Regions from separate parts of the Bacteroides caecimuris genome, predicted to be linked through region 3. Evidence: riboswitches for the same ligand, from Rfam matches in the RefSeq annotation. Region 3 holds a riboswitch; each other region holds the start of a gene.
What was found. A riboswitch is a leader RNA that binds a small molecule or an ion and turns the genes downstream of it on or off. The one in region 3 is predicted to bind cobalamin.
Positions count from the first base shown of each region.

Region 1: linked by a shared signal. The riboswitch ahead of A4V03_RS11760 (TonB-dependent receptor plug domain-containing protein) and the one ahead of A4V03_RS08185 (DUF4465 domain-containing protein) in region 3 are both predicted to bind cobalamin.
Region 2: linked by a shared signal. The riboswitch ahead of accC (acetyl-CoA carboxylase biotin carboxylase subunit) and the one ahead of A4V03_RS08185 (DUF4465 domain-containing protein) in region 3 are both predicted to bind cobalamin.

Region 1 is NZ_CP015401.2:2,708,303-2,713,521, reverse strand. Features, by position in the region: gene A4V03_RS11765 (YncE family protein) at 1-908, opposite strand, end outside; gene A4V03_RS11760 (TonB-dependent receptor plug domain-containing protein) at 932-2,974, opposite strand; cobalamin riboswitch at 3,158-3,359, opposite strand; gene A4V03_RS11755 (DUF5106 domain-containing protein) at 3,448-4,392, opposite strand; gene A4V03_RS11750 (hypothetical protein) at 4,551-5,219, shown strand, end outside.
Region 2 is NZ_CP015401.2:3,048,324-3,053,542, reverse strand. Features, by position in the region: gene A4V03_RS13305 (N-acetylmuramoyl-L-alanine amidase family protein) at 1-304, shown strand, start outside; gene A4V03_RS13300 (acyl-CoA carboxylase subunit beta) at 677-2,212, opposite strand; gene A4V03_RS13295 (acyl-CoA carboxylase biotin carboxyl carrier protein subunit) at 2,233-2,742, opposite strand; gene accC (acetyl-CoA carboxylase biotin carboxylase subunit) at 2,766-4,280, opposite strand; cobalamin riboswitch at 4,413-4,616, opposite strand; partial or broken gene A4V03_RS13285 (nicotinate phosphoribosyltransferase) at 4,945-5,219, opposite strand, start outside.
Region 3 is NZ_CP015401.2:1,914,847-1,920,065, forward strand. Features, by position in the region: partial or broken gene A4V03_RS08180 (hypothetical protein) at 1-292, opposite strand, end outside; cobalamin riboswitch at 808-999, shown strand; gene A4V03_RS08185 (DUF4465 domain-containing protein) at 1,157-2,125, shown strand; gene A4V03_RS08190 (PKD-like domain-containing protein) at 2,127-4,028, shown strand; gene A4V03_RS08195 (DUF4971 domain-containing protein) at 4,037-5,219, shown strand, end outside.

The sequences.
Region 1 (5,219 bases), 790 kb from region 3:
CGGATTGTCTCTGCTGTTTTCAGATTGAACATCTTGATAGAAGAGTTCTGTGTGATGTAATTGTAATTGTATAGATAGGCAATCTCTCCATCGATGGCAAAGTTTTGTACTTTCTCGTTAGATTGAGTAACTTTGTTTGTCCGGCAGTCTATCTTGACGAAGTTATAATTGCCGGCTTCTACATCTTCGCCACGGGTGGCAACATAAACGGTTTCGTCCGGACCTGCTACTATTTTACCGGGATTCGGACCTACTGTTAGTTTGCTAATTTCTTTAAATGTGGCAATATCGACAACAGATACCGTGTTGTCTACCCCCAGTCCTGATGAATAGTCCAACCCACCGGAATTGGAAATATACAACTTTTCGTTTTGTACACAAATACCGTCGGGGTTGCGTCCCACTGATGTGATAGCTTCTATGGATAGGGAGGTTGTGTCTATACGTGCAACGGTTCCATCGTATGAACATACGTATGCCTTTTCTTTGTGAAAAGCGATGTAGCGTGGTTGACGGGAACTTCCGTTTTCTGCCAACATCTGAATCTGTTTCAATGAGCTTCCCGTACGAAAGTCTATCACTTCTACCGTACTGGAGATATTGACTATCACATATATCTTGTTTCCGTAGATAGCCATGTCGTTGGCTGTATCTCCTAGTCCCCGGCGGTTGACTGCTTTGAAATAGTCACGAATCATTTGCCGGTTGCCGAAAGAAAAACGTGCCAGCGAGCTATTGTTCTGATTGAACAGTCCTTCGCATAATACATATAATTCGGCAGTACCCGTTTCTGTCGGATCGCCTATAATGCCTGATGTGAAGGGCTTGTCCTCCATATCATCACATGCCGCAAATAAGATTATCAATGACAGCCAGCACGAGAATATATATATTAGTTTCCTTTTCACGTCAATATCTTACTTTGTAATAGTTAATATCTTATTTTTATTGTCGCCCTTACGGATCGTCCGGGCATTGGGAAATATTTCACAATCTCGTAATTCTTATCCAGCAGGTTCAATACTTCCACGCTGAAAGAGGTCGTGATTTTTCTGATTAGAAAGTCACGGTTTGCCGAAATGCTATGGTCGCTATAACTATCCAATCGGTTTTCGGCAATGTTTTGTCCTAAAGCATAGCGTTTTCCGGAAAAAAGGAATGAATAAGACAGATTGATCCACGGTGTTTCGACACCTGCCTGTCCCGAAGCAGATACGCGGGGAGTGTAGGCTATTTGATGTTTGTATGTCGATTCATACGTGTTCGGATCGGGCGAGGTGACATCTAACGCTCGTTGGTATGTGTAGTTACCCGAGAGGTTGATGCGTATTTTATCCCAAGGTTGGAGGGACAGGCTTCCTGTGGCATCAATGCCTTTGATATCAACTTCACCCAGATTCTTCATACTCCATACGGCAAGGTTCTTGGTAGGGTAGGCGATGATTTTATCTGTCACCTTGTTATAATAAGCGTCAATGGTTGCTGACAGATAGGGTAGGAACGGGCATACATTTTTATTGTATGTCAGTCCGATGTTGTATTGTTTTGCCTTTTCCGGCTTTAGCTGGGTGTTGCCTACTTCTTCGTAATATAAGTCGTTGAAACTTGCCAGACGGAAAATGTCTTTATAGAAGAAGCGGACACGGAATTCTTCATGCCGGAAAGGTTTGAAAGCGGCACTTACATAAGGGGTTAGCTTACGGTGATTGCCGGCACTACCGCCTTTTTTCACATCTTCATTGATAACGGTTGCCAATGCGGATGCGGAGATTGTTAACCAGTCATTTACGTATTTTCCGGCGAATGCTGTTAGCCATGAGTAACGCGTGGGGTGTACAAAGTTGGCGAGATCGGCGTTCATGGTGTTGATGCTTCCGTCTGTGGAAAGTGAGAAAGAGAGGTTGCTCAACAGTCTGTATAATACAGAAGCGGAAAGATAATATTCCTGCTGGTAATAGCTGTTTTCCGTTTTCTTAAAAGAGTTCTTGGTATCGGGGTCCAGATAACGTTGATAGCTCCAATTCCACTTGGCAGAGGTTTGGAACACCCATTGCTGGCTGAATTCTTTCTTGTATTGACTTTGTATGAATGTATTTTTATCCCACAAGTGTTGTGTGGAATGGTCGTTATAGAAGGTTGTAGCTTTGGGTAGTCCCCGGGAGGACTGAAAGTAGTAGCCTTTCAATCGCCATTGTTCTTTATCGGAGAAGTTGCCGTAAAGTCCGGCTTCGGCACGGAATGTCTGTACGTCTGTATTCTTTCGTTTTTCACGTGAGGACAGGTCTTCTGCCGCATTTCCATAATGTAATGTGTACGGATAATGTCCGTCGGAGGACATCCATTCGCCATTGGCTGACATGCTCCATGTTTTATTGAATTGTTGTTCCAGTAGCAGGGAGGGATTGATTAATCCCCAGGAGCCGGTTTTGAAAGCTCCGGCTATGTTGGTCTTTTTGCCTTTGGTGAATAGCGGCGTGAGTGTCTGTATATTCAATATGCCTGCTGACGCGAAGAAGCGGGCAGGTTGGAAGATGTTATCGCTTTGTCCGTTGTTTAGAGAAAGGCGGTCTACGTTGTCGAGCGAGAAACGCCCGATATCTATTTGTCCGGTTTGGCAGTCGGTTAGGGTGATTCCGTCATAGCCGATGGCGGTATGTTGGGCTCCCAGGCTTCGTATGGATACTGTTTTCAGTCCGCCGATACCTCCGTAATCTTTTACGGTCACTCCGGCAAAGTGTTTCACCGCGTCGGAAACTTGCAGGGCGTGCAGGTTTTTCAGGGCATCTTTGGAGAAGACTTGCAGGGGAGCGGTTGAGCGTATTTCGCGGGTCTGGTAGATATCTGATACTGTTATTTCGGGAATAGAATATGTATGTGTCGTATCTACCTTTTGCTGTTGTGCAAAAAGTGATATAGATAAGAGTTGGCAGCTAAATACTGCAAAGATCACTTTATTAAATGTTCTTTTTTTCATTTATTTCTTTTTCAGTCTGTTGTTGGTTAAAAGTGTCCGGGCGAAATCCCTTCGACCGGACACGCATAAATAAACTTGGCAGAGTTTATCCGTTTTAACACACTTTCTCTGAATCAGAGTGATGAATGAAATGATAGACGACTTGTCCGGTTCATTAGACTCAACGCTTTTTCCTCGAAAGCAGTGAAACTTATTTGCATGGCAGGTCTTCTGACTTGTTCCTGTTACAAACGCCTTCCCGGATTGGTTTCCAGTGGCAATGAGTGAATTGCTTGTAACTTGGTATGGAACTTACAGCAGCGGGACTGTTCAGGACTTGCACCTGATTCCCTTTTAATTGCTTCCCCCGCATGGGAGTCGCAAACCAATGCGCGGCAAAGATAGGGAGTTTATTTGTTTTTTCCAAAGGGATGTTCTTTTTCTTTCGTCTTGATACGAAAGAGAAAGAACCAAAAAGAAAGGATCAAGGCTGCTTATTGTTCGCTTTTTATTAACAGGTATTCTTCAACGGCTTGTGTGGTGGCGTCTTTTAGGAGTACAGTCTTTTCCTTGTTGAGAAGGTAGAGGGTGGGGATTGCCTTCAAGTCATATAGTTGTTGCTCTTTGATGGCGAATTTCTTGTCGTATCCGTTGATCCATTCTTGGGGGAATTCATTTAGGTGTTTTCTCCATTCGTCCAGCTCTTCGTCGGGATAGATGGAGAGGACTGTAAGTCTCTTTTGCTCCAGAAGTTGATTGATGATAGGGGCATTTCTCAGGGCGTCTATCGTTTCTGTACAGGCATGACAGCCGGGGTTGTTAATGAATAGGAGGATGTACTCTGCTTGCAGTTGGTAGAGGGAACCTTGTGCGCCGGAGGCTAATGTGTAGTTGAAGTTCAGGGCTTTGGTGCCGATACGGTTTTTCTGGGCTAATTCCCGGCGGGCTTTGGGACGTACTTTCTCTATTTCTTCTAACAGAGGGGAATCCAACATGGCGTCTAATACGGGAATGTAGAATTCTTCGTTACGCATGGGGGAGTTAGGGTCATATAGATATTTATCTGCCAGGTCGGTGATGTAGGTGAATACTTTTTTGTCTACGTTTGTTCGCTCGATTGTTTTCCGCATGGCTTCTTGTGCGGTTTCCAAAGGGACGTGGTTTAGTATGTCGCAATAGTCTGCCCAGGCTTGTTCGGTCACTTCGGGGTGGTGGATGTAATTGGTGTCGGCGAAATTGACGTTATCCCAATAGTGTTTTACTAGAAAATCTGCTCGTTGTTCGGGAGCTGTCATCATTGCGGGGATGGCAGGCAGGGTGATGGATTTAATAGTGTCCTGTATGGTTTCGTTTGTACTTTGGCTGGAGGCATTCCCGTTTTTGCATGAGCACAACAAGAGGAAGCATAAAACGGGAATAATATTTATGTTCATTTTCATAATTTGTTTTTTTACTTTGAAAGCAAAGGTAATTTCCTTTTTCCTTTATACAAAATAATCCTTTCTTTTTCTACCTTTCTTTAGGAAAAAACGCTCGCTATTTGTTATCTTTGTTAGCGAGATATAATAGAAATGTTTGACTATAGAAACTACAAATAATGATAAAAATTGACTTAAAACGGCATCGGAAGGAAATAATAGGATCGGTTGTGGTACTGTTAATTCTGCTTGGCAGTATGTCTGTGTTTAAATATACTTCATTCAATTCCGGTTTTGAGATTGTAGACGATCTGGGAGGGAATATATTTCCTTCGGCGATTCTGTCTGTTGCCACCACCGATGCACAAGTGATTGTTCCGTCGGATTCAACGTGTTTGGGGAATCCGAAGTCGTGTATTGCCGTTCGGCTGAAATCGAAGACAGCTTATAGTCGTGTGCGGATTGAAGTAGCCGAAACGCCTTTTTTCTCCCGCTCGGTGTCGGAATTTGTATTAAACAAGCCTAGGACGGAATATACGATTTATCCTGATATTATCTGGAATTACGAGGCACTGAAAAATGAGGTGCAGGCAGAGCCGGTAAGCGTAGCTATCACAGTGGAGATGAACGGAAAAGATTTGGGACAACGGGTACGTACTTTTTCAGTGCGTAGTATCAATGAGTGTCTGTTGGGATATGTGGCTAACGGGACTAAATTTCATGATACCGGTATTTTCTTTGCGGCTTATGTCAATGAAGAGAATCCGATGATCGATCAGTTGCTTCGCGAGGCATTGGATACTCGGATTGTTAATCGTTTTCTCGGTTATCAGAGTAAGGCTAAAGGG
Region 2 (5,219 bases), 1.1 Mb from region 3:
ACAAACGGATGTATTTTTCTATTATTCGAATAAAAAAGGAGACAGCAAACGATTGGCGAATAATATGAAAGATACGTTTGAGTCAAAATATGGTAAGCATCAGCCTAACCGGGGCTTTTCCGGCACAGTGAGCGGGCGCAACTTATACGTGCTTTCCCATACCACTCCCGCTTCCGTTTTTGTGGAGTTGGGCAATATCCAGAATGCGTTCGATCAGCGTCGGTTGGTGATGAACTCCAATCGTCAGGCACTCGCAAAATGGTTGATGGAAGGCTTTCTGAAAGATTACAAGGAGAAGAAATAACATTTTTGTTTCTCTTTTCGTGAACAAAATAAGAATCTGAATGTTTTATATATGCAAATCGCCTGATGGCTACTTGTAGGTATGCGAATATATATAGGCTAGTGAATATGCCTCCCCGGCATAACAGGAAGATTGCATAGTAGTTTTGTCGTGTTTTATTTTGTGTTTGTGTTGTGACGGTGCTGCGATGTGAATCGGGGTACCGTTTTTTTGTGCATATAAAAAGATTTACTCATAAAAAGCGAGGCTGTCTAAAAAAAGTCAGTAACTCTAACTCCCTTCCTTCCTGAAGGAGGAGAATGAGGATAGAACCGACTTTTTAGACAGCCTCGTCTTTATGGGAGGGTGCTTTATGCACACCTTATCTAGTTGTTATAAAGGTATATTACCGTGCTTCTTGGGTGGGTTTGTTTGCATCTTGTTTTCTGTCATTTCCAACGCCTGGATCAGACGTTTGCGAGTCTGTCTCGGATAAATGATTTCGTCAATATATCCCAGCTCGGCAGCCTGATACGGAGTAGCAAACTTTTCTTTGTAGGCTTCCAGTTCCTTAGCCTTTGTTGCTTCGTCAGCTTTGCGGAACAGGATATTGATGGCGCCGTCTGCACCCATCACAGCAATTTCTGCGCTGGGGTAAGCGAAGTTCACGTCAGCTCCGGTCTGCTTGGAGTTCATTACGATATAAGCGCCGCCGTAAGCTTTGCGGGTAATAACAGTTAGTTTGGGAACAGTAGCTTCTGCGAACGCATAAACTATTTTTGCACCGTGGCGGATGATACCGTTGTTTTCCTGCGTATATCCCGGAAGGAATCCCGGAACATCTTCGAATGTAATCAACGGAATATTGAAACAGTCGCAGAAACGGATAAAACGACTTGCTTTGTCGCTGGCGTCGATGTCAAGAACACCGGCAAGATAAGCCGGCTGATTGGCTACGATACCTACCGAACGACCTGCCATACGGGCAAATCCGATGATGATATTCTTTGCAAAGTTCGGCATGACTTCGAAGAAATAACCGTTGTCTACCACGCGTTCGATAATGTCTTTCATATCATACGGTACGTTCGGATCTGCCGGAACGATTGTATCCAACGAAGCGTCTTCGCGGTTGTTTTCGTCAGAGCAAGGTTGTTTTCTAGCTTCATCCATATTATTCTGCGGTAAGAAAGACAACAGTTCGCGGATGCTCATCAACAGTTCTTCTTCGGAGTTGCACATAAAATGCGTCACACCGCTCTTGCTGCTATGCGTCATTGCGCCACCCAGTTCTTCTTTGCTTACTTCTTCATGAATTACGGTTTTTACTACATCCGGACCAGTCACGAACATGTGGCTTTGTTCTTTCACCATAAAGATGAAATCGGTAAGGGCAGGAGAGTAGCAAGCGCCTCCGGCACAAGGACCCAGGATAGCCGAAATCTGTGGAATCACACCGCTGGCCATTGTGTTCTGATAGAAAATATCCGCATAACCGGAAAGGCTTTCGATACCTTCCTGAATACGTGCGCCGCCCGAATCATTCAAAGCGATAATCGGGGCACCGTTCTTCAACGCAAGTTGTTGTACTTTCACAATCTTTTTGGCATTGGAAGCAGACAGTGAACCGCCATATACGGTAAAGTCATAAGCATAAACAAATACCTGGCGACCGTCTACCTTTCCGTAACCTGAAACGATACCGTCTCCCGGAATTTTGTTTTTATCCATGCCATAGTTCGTACAACGGTGAACCATCAATTTATCCAGTTCAACGAAAGTACCTTTGTCAAGCAACATATCAATACGCTCGCGAGCAGTCATTTTACCGCTTTCGTGTTGTTTCTCTATTTTATCGACGCCTCCACCAAGAGAAGCGATGCGGTCACGTTCCTCGAACGTGGCGTATGCTTTATTCATTTCTTCCATAATGCAATCCGTTCTTAATATTATGCAATCGGTTCTAATGTTATTAACGTCTGGTCGCCGGTTATGTTATCACCTTCCTGAACCAGAATTTCTTTAATACGACAATCTGAAGTCACTTTGTAGTTGCTTTGCATCTTCATGGCTTCAATAACGATAGCGGTGTCTCCCGTCTTCATTTCCTGGCCGACTGCAACAGGTATTTTCACTACTTTGCCCGGCATCGGAGAAGTGATACAGTCATTCTGTTCTTCTTCCCCTTTCTTGCGCATACGCAGATATTTTGCCTGACTGTCCACGATTTCTACATTGAAACTGCTATAATGCGTATTCACTTTATAGCTTTTTCCGTTATCACGGCGAATCAGCTGTGCGTTCGAACTGCGTCCGTCCATCAAGATGTTGCAAGTGCCGTTTTCTGCCATCACTACGTCTGCTTCAAACGTTTTTCCATCAATGGTGAGCACTACCTTGTTATCTTCCTTGCTGACCAGTTCTATTTCGGCCACACGGTTTCCTATATGAATTTCCATAATTGAATTCTCTTTGTTAAAATTTAGATTCTCAACACACCCTTATGCAAACCGAACTCTTTCCACTTGCTGATAGGGCGGTTGTCGGCAGCCATACCGCTGTTGTTCTCTTCGAGATTCATCAAATAGTCTATATAAGCAGCGATCAGGGCAATATTTTCGGAATATTCGCTGGTGCGCGTAATCCGTTGTTGCAGAAACTCGCTGTTCTTGGCGATGAATCCTGTGTCATAATGACCTTCTACAAAATCGGGAGTATCCATGATGGCACGCAGATAACTGATGTTGTTTTTCACTCCGGTCAATTTATATTCATGAAGAACACGACGCATCCGCTCAATCGCATATTCGCGATTGGTAGCCCACACAATCAGTTTACCGATCATCGGGTCATAGTAGATCGGAATTTCATATCCTTCGTATACATAACTGTCAATACGCACACCGATACTGTTCGGCTCTGTAATCTGTTTGATGATACCCGGACTTGGCATGAAATTCATTTCAGTGTCTTCGGCGCAGATACGACATTCGATAGCATGTCCGCGTTGCTGGATATCTTCTTGTTTCAGTTGAAGCACTTGACCGTCGGCAACTTTAATTTGCTCTTTCACCAAATCTACTCCAATCACTTCTTCCGTAATCGGATGTTCCACCTGCAAGCGGGTGTTCATCTCAAGGAAATAATAGTTGCGGTGTTTGTCAACAAGGAATTCGATAGTACCCGCACCGATGTAGTTCACAGCTTTGGCTGCTGCTACCGCTTTTTCACCCATATCTTTTCGCAGTTCGGGAGTGACGAAAACCGAAGGAGTCTCTTCCACTATTTTTTGGTTACGGCGTTGCACGGAACATTCGCGTTCGCACAGGTGAATGACGTTTCCATGCTTGTCACCAAGAATCTGGAACTCGATGTGATGAGGTTCTTCAACAAACTTCTCCAGATAAACCGTGTCGTCGCCAAAGGAAGACAATGATTCGCTCTTGGCAGTGGTATATGCTTCTTCCACTTCTTCGGCACTATGGATGAGGCGCATACCTTTTCCACCACCGCCCATAGATGCCTTCAGCATCACCGGATAGCCTATTCTATTGCAAAGCTCTATGGCTTCTTCCACGCTTTTCAGGTTGTCTTGTGTGCCAGGAACTACGGGTACTCCCGCCTCAATCATTTTGATACGGGCGGCAATTTTATCTCCCATTGCTTCCATTGTTTCCGGATTGGGACCGATAAAGATGATTCCTTCTTCCTGACATCGATGGGCGAAGGTAGCATTCTCGGACAAGAAGCCGTAACCCGGATGAATGGCGTCTGCATGAGCTGCTTTTGCCACTTCGATGATCTTTTCTATATTCAGATAACTCTCTTTGGATGCTGCCGGCCCTACGCAATAAGCTTCGTCTGCATAAAGTACGTGTTTCGCGGTGCGGTCTGCTTCGGAGAAGATAGCGATACTCGTTATCTCCATTTCCCGGCAGGAACGCATCACCCTTACGGCAATTTCACCGCGATTGGCTACTAAGATTTTTTTTATCATACTTTTTTCAATTAAGTACATATTTATTAATGTCTTCCCGTCTAATGGACATACTCCACCCGACGAAAAACAGTATTTTTTTGATTTGGGGCTTAACAAGTGATACTCTTTCTCCTAATCCACGAGGAGAGGGGCGTCTTACACAAAATGGCAGGTCTTCTGACTGACTCTTGTCTTATTTGCCTTCCCGAATAACATCAGTGGCGTTAAATTAGTTCAATTATAAGACATTAAACAGAGTTTCACAGCAGCGGGACTGTCCGGGATTTACACCCGGTTCCCTATTAATCATCGTCCGTTGGATACGGATTCTGAACCATTTTGGGCGGCAAAGATAAATAATTATTGAATAGGATGTTCCTTTTTTGCACGAAAGTTTCGATTTTGTGCAATGCTTGTTCTTAGTCCGGAAGATAAAGTGATAGGAGCGAAGTATGATGCAGAGAAGTCTTTTGCTAAACCATCTTTCTCCTGATATGGTTAGGTTGATAGTTATTCGGTAGGACATATATGAAGGAAAAGCAGAAAGTATTTTCTATCGAGGTACTTCTGCTTTTCTTTTTATAGCCTTTCTGTTGTCTTGATTATTGATTCTTGTTCAACTTCAACTCATACAGGCAAGCCTGTACTTCTTCAAGACTGCCGGTATGTTTTCCTTCATCATATAAAGCAAGTCAGCCACTTCGATGTGGAGATGACAGGCTTCATCCAGATGAATATCAATCTTATTCGGGTCGAAACGAAAAGAAGACAACCACTCTCAGTAGACTCTCGGGAGGAATCTGCAATTCTTCGTCATGTATTCCAACTCCTCTTCCGTGAAGCTCAACTGACTAAAATTCTTGATCTCTGTCTTGAGTGTTTCCAGAAAAGCTTCGGTATATTTTGTTTCATTCCGGTCATTGAAACTAAAAGTACCTATTGCATAGGGGAACAGTT
Region 3 (5,219 bases):
ACATATTATCTGCCGTAAGAGCATTCGCTCTTTTTTTGATATTGGCGACATACTCCTCTTTCCATTGCTCTATTCCACCATTATAGCGCATGGTGTCATCGGATATAAGCTCGAACATTCCTTTGGGCAAGGCATGATTGACCAAATTGGCAATATCCTCTTTACGGTCTTCCTCGTCTATTTCTGAACAATAGTCATAGAAGCTCCCGTCTCCTTGCTGGAGTGTGTCCTCATTCAGATAGTTTTCTTTGTCTATCGGCTCCGTTGAAATTTGAAAAATCCTGCTGTGCATAATTGTAAATTTTAGATTGTCAAATATTTTCTTTTTTTCCTTTTCTTGAAACTCTTTTGGCTTCTCGTCGGGGAATGATTTTTATGCAGGACTGACAGCGGGAAAAGGACGGATAAGGCAAGTAAACAGTGTACGGGATGAAACGGAATACCCAACCGCCCAATGTAAGAGCACAGTCAGGCTCGTCCGACTATGCCCTGCAACGAGGTGGGGAGTGAAAGTCAATCTTCGATTTGTGGAAGGCTGCCGTGAAGAATATCCGGGAACCGTTAGTGAAAGCGATACTTGACGACCAGACGCACGCTGTACCTTTGCATATAAAATCTCTCCGAAGAGAATTGCCGACGTGAGATGAAAAGAGACCATAATTGAGAAACGCTATTATTCATAAGGGGAAAAGACTATTCGTGGTTGTTATAAATGCTTGATTAACATGAAAATACAATTCGCGCCATAAAATAATCCTTTCTTGAAATAAAAATCACAGAAAAAGAAACAAGATTAAAAAATAACCATTAACTTTGCACCAGTCAAGTTTCCAATCGAAGCGTCGAACGGAATTAAAAGGGAATCCCGGTGAAAATCCGGAGCTGTACTCGCAGCTGTAAGTCCTATTAAAGTTTATCGCACTCTTTGCCACTGGTGAAAGCTGGGAAGGCGCGATAAGCGGGATGAGCCAGAAGACCTGCTTGATGAGATAGATTTAGTGACCACGGGATAATTGGCATTAGATTAAAATGAACAGAGGCTCGTCCACAGGCACCTATATTCTTTTTGATAACCGATTTCTCATTCGTTGCAAATCTGTCGCAATAAAAACGAATGTGTGTTTAAACTTTTTGTTTAACTTTTAATAATTAAGTTATGAAAAAGAATTTTAGATTCTTGGCAATGGCTGTTGTAGCAATGGCCGCCGCAGTGTTCACGGGATGTTCATCCGACGATGACTTCCTTGCTCCGTATGAGGAGAGTGCGATTCAAACCCGCGCGATAAGTTCTACCAATGCGCTTATCGATTTTGATAACGTACCTTCCAGCGTAATGGCTTCTGACCAGTATGGAAACAATCTCTATTCTGCCACGGCCAACGGCAAGCAGGTAACGACCGGCTACATCACTCAAATCGGGCAAACCGGTACGTACATTCAGTTCCCGATTAACTATTTGGAACAAGAATGGGTAAGCGGACAGCCTTGGGAATATGAATTTTGGAATGGTGGTTTTGCCATCTCTAATTTCCATAATCTGACACAGGGGGATTATCAAAACCAATGTAGCGTGTACTGGCCCAACGGCGGTCATAGCGGTAAAAATTTTGCTGTAGCTTTCGGTTATAGCGATTCATACAATGATTCACAAGCAACCTATGACAAATGTGCGAAGATTTACCTGACCGATGCAACCGGCTACAGAGTCGTTACCACAAACACTCCTGTCAAGGGTACACCGAAATATGGTAAATTCAACAGCGTATGGGTTTGTAATACGACTTATACCTACTTAGTCATGAAGGATGGCAACTCGTTTACACAAGGCTCTTTGTCGGCACAAAAAGGATGGTTTAAGGTGGTATTTGTTGCGTTGGATGCGACGGGTAAACCTACAGGTAAGGAAGTAGAATACTATTTGGCAAACTTCGATTCCAGTAAAGATGCAGAATCAGGTTTGACCAATAAAATCCGTACCGGATGGAATCAAGTGGATTTAAGCGGTTTAGGTGACAGCGTATGTACTGTAGCTATCAATTTCGAAGGAAGCGATTCAAGCGCATACGGATTGAACACTCCTGCTTACGTTGCTATAGACGATATTGATGTAACCGTAAACGAATAACATGAATTTGGGGCAAATGCTTTTTAACGGCAAGTGCAAAGTATTTGCCCCTTTTTATTATATCCCAATGGAGATTGTAATCAAATACTTTCTTCAAGGGAATTTCAGCATTAAAATTATAAATATAATGAAGAAGTATTTGCTTTTATTCTCCTTGACGATATTTCTATTTGCATGCAACAAAGACGAAGAAATATCGCAGGACGTGATATTGCCTCCTGTCATTGAGTTGGATAGCGAGGACGGAATCTACGTTGTAAAGATAGGAAAAGAGGTCGTTATTGAGCCGACCTATCAGAATGTCGATTACGCCGTTTATTCATGGAAATGCAACGGTCGTATCATTTCCGACGAGCCTCAATTGAAATACATTTTCAACGAATGCGGTTCGTATTACGTTACCCTGCGTGTGGATACGAGGGATGCCAGCACAGAGGAAGAAATTCGTGTGGATGTCAATGAATTGGCTCCGCCCGTTATTTCATTGGTAACCCCCTCTATAGGGCTTAAAGTTGTCGCAGGACGCGAGTATATCCTTACACCCGACATTCAAAATGCAGAAGGAGCTACTTATTTGTGGACTCTTAACGGAAACGAAGTCGGAACGGAAAATACTTATACATTCAAGCAAGATGAGTTGGGAACTTATGAACTGACCTTAACCGTAACAAATGAAGACGGACAATCAAAGAAGACAGTTTCTATTGAGGTTGTCGATAAACTTCCGATTGAAATCGTAGTTCCGTCATCTTTATATTTTACCGAGAATAATACCAAATACGTAGAATTAGGACGTACTTTGTTTGTCCGCCCCTTTGTATCAATAAGTGCCGAGCCTTCTTATCAATGGAGTTTGGACGGGCAACCGATTGAGGGAGCCAATTCTTTGGTTTACGGTTTCAAACCCGCTAAAACCGGAGAACACACGCTTACCTTTACTGTGAAATACGACAATCAAGATACAAAAGCAGTGCTCACCCGTAATATTTCGGTCTCCGGTGTCGATGAAGTCAGTGTCAATATTCCGGTGAAATGTTGTGAAGCGGCCGGAAAAAGACCTTTTGCTGCCGGAAATTCCATTTACAGCAATAAAGTATATGAATTTGTTCCGGCTCCGGGACAATTTGTAAACGAAACGAATACAGCAGGTTTCAATGGGGAAAGCACGCACGAAGCAGCCTGTGCTTACGCACAAAAACGTCTTGATAATGAACAATATGTTTCTCTTGGAGGTTGGGGAGGATATATCGTAGTAGGATTCGACCACAGTATCGAAAACAAAGGCGGTTATGATTTTTCCATCAAAGGAAATGCCTTTGATTCGTCAAATGAACCGGGCATTGTATGGGTAATGCAAGATGTCAATGGAGACGGCTTGCCCAACGATGAATGGTATGAACTGAAGGGTTCTGAATATGGAAAACCCGAAACCATTCAGGACTATGCCGTAACTTATTTCCGTCCCGGTCCCAACATGGATACTCAATGGCAGGACAACAAGGGAAATAAAGGAGCGATTGACCGTCTCGGCAACTATCACCCGCAAGAGTTTTATTATCCTTTGTGGATTGAAGCGGATTCCTATACGTTATACGGCACATGCCTGAAAGCACGTACCGAACAAAGCCCGTCGACAGGCATGTGGTCCAATAATCCGTTCGGATGGGGATATGCCGATAATATTGGTGATGATATGCCCAATAAAGACAATCCTAACGCGGGAGCACTTGGAAACTATTTTAAGATTTCCGATGCAGTCAATATCGACGGTACACCTGCAAACCTTTCCCATATCGACTTTATCAAGGTGCAGACCGGAGTCAATGTAAAAGCCGGATGGTTAGGGGAAAATTCCACGGAAGTTTTCAAGTTCTGTGATGAAAACAACAATAACGACAAATAAAATTCATTATGAACAAAATATATCATTTCATCCTATTCTGTTTCGCTACGCTCTGCCTTGCTGCATGTAGTGATGACGACCCTGAAGTAAGCGGAATAGACGGCAAGGATCACTTCATCTCCGAGTTTGCTCTAACTGTAGATGGCATTACCTATCAAGCCATGATAGTCGGGGACAAGATTACAGTTGAGATACCTTATAATACCAGTCTGAAAGGGGCTACCGTAGAGTATGCCCTTTGCGAGGGAGCCTCTATTAACCCGAATCCATCAACCATAGAGGATTGGGAAAATGAATGGAAATTCGTAGTCACCTCCAGAATGCAGGAGAGCAAAGTATATTCCTATACTTATCAATATGCAGACATCGAACAGAGCGGCAGCGTGGTACTTGCCACGCAATCCGAGGTGGATAATTTTGCCAAGACAGGAATAAACAAAATCGAAGGCAGCCTGACCATCGGAACGGCAGACGGAGAAGAAATCACCAATCTGGACGGACTTGCCAACCTGAAACAAATCAGTAACTCTCTTGTTATCAATCCGTCTTACAAAGGAGCGGATTTGACGGGGTTGGATAATCTGGAACAACTCGGAAGTTTCAAATTAGGATCGACAACTTCTACCAGTAAAAACATAACGCTCAAAACGGTTAATCTGCCCTCTTTGCTTGGAGTGACCGGCGATTTTGTCGTTAACAGTTCTGTCATTGAAAAAATATCCATACCCAAAGTCGAGTTCATTGGTGAGGATATGTATATAACCTCCGATGCTTTGCTTGATTTGGATGCAAATGCCGTTGAATCTGTCGGAGCTTCCTTAATTGTCAAAGGTTCGGTAGCACAAAAAGAATCAGCGACAACCGAAGCCATTGTTTTCTCAGCGCTCAAACGGGTCGGGAATGAACTTACAGTCCAATATTTTCCCAAACTGCAAGGAATTTATCTACCGGCATTGGAAAGTGTGGCCGGTACTGCCTCATTCTCCGATATGTCCTCCATCGGAAGTCTTGCAATGACCGAATTACATTCGGTTGGAGGACTGACTATAAAAAATTGCAAAGAGATTTCCATTGTTGAACTTCCCGGTCTTATTTCCTGCGGAGAGACCAGTGTGGATGCGAATAAAGTCAATAAGTTTAATATATCTTCTTTGAAAGATGTACTCGGTGATATGACTTTAAGTAATCTGC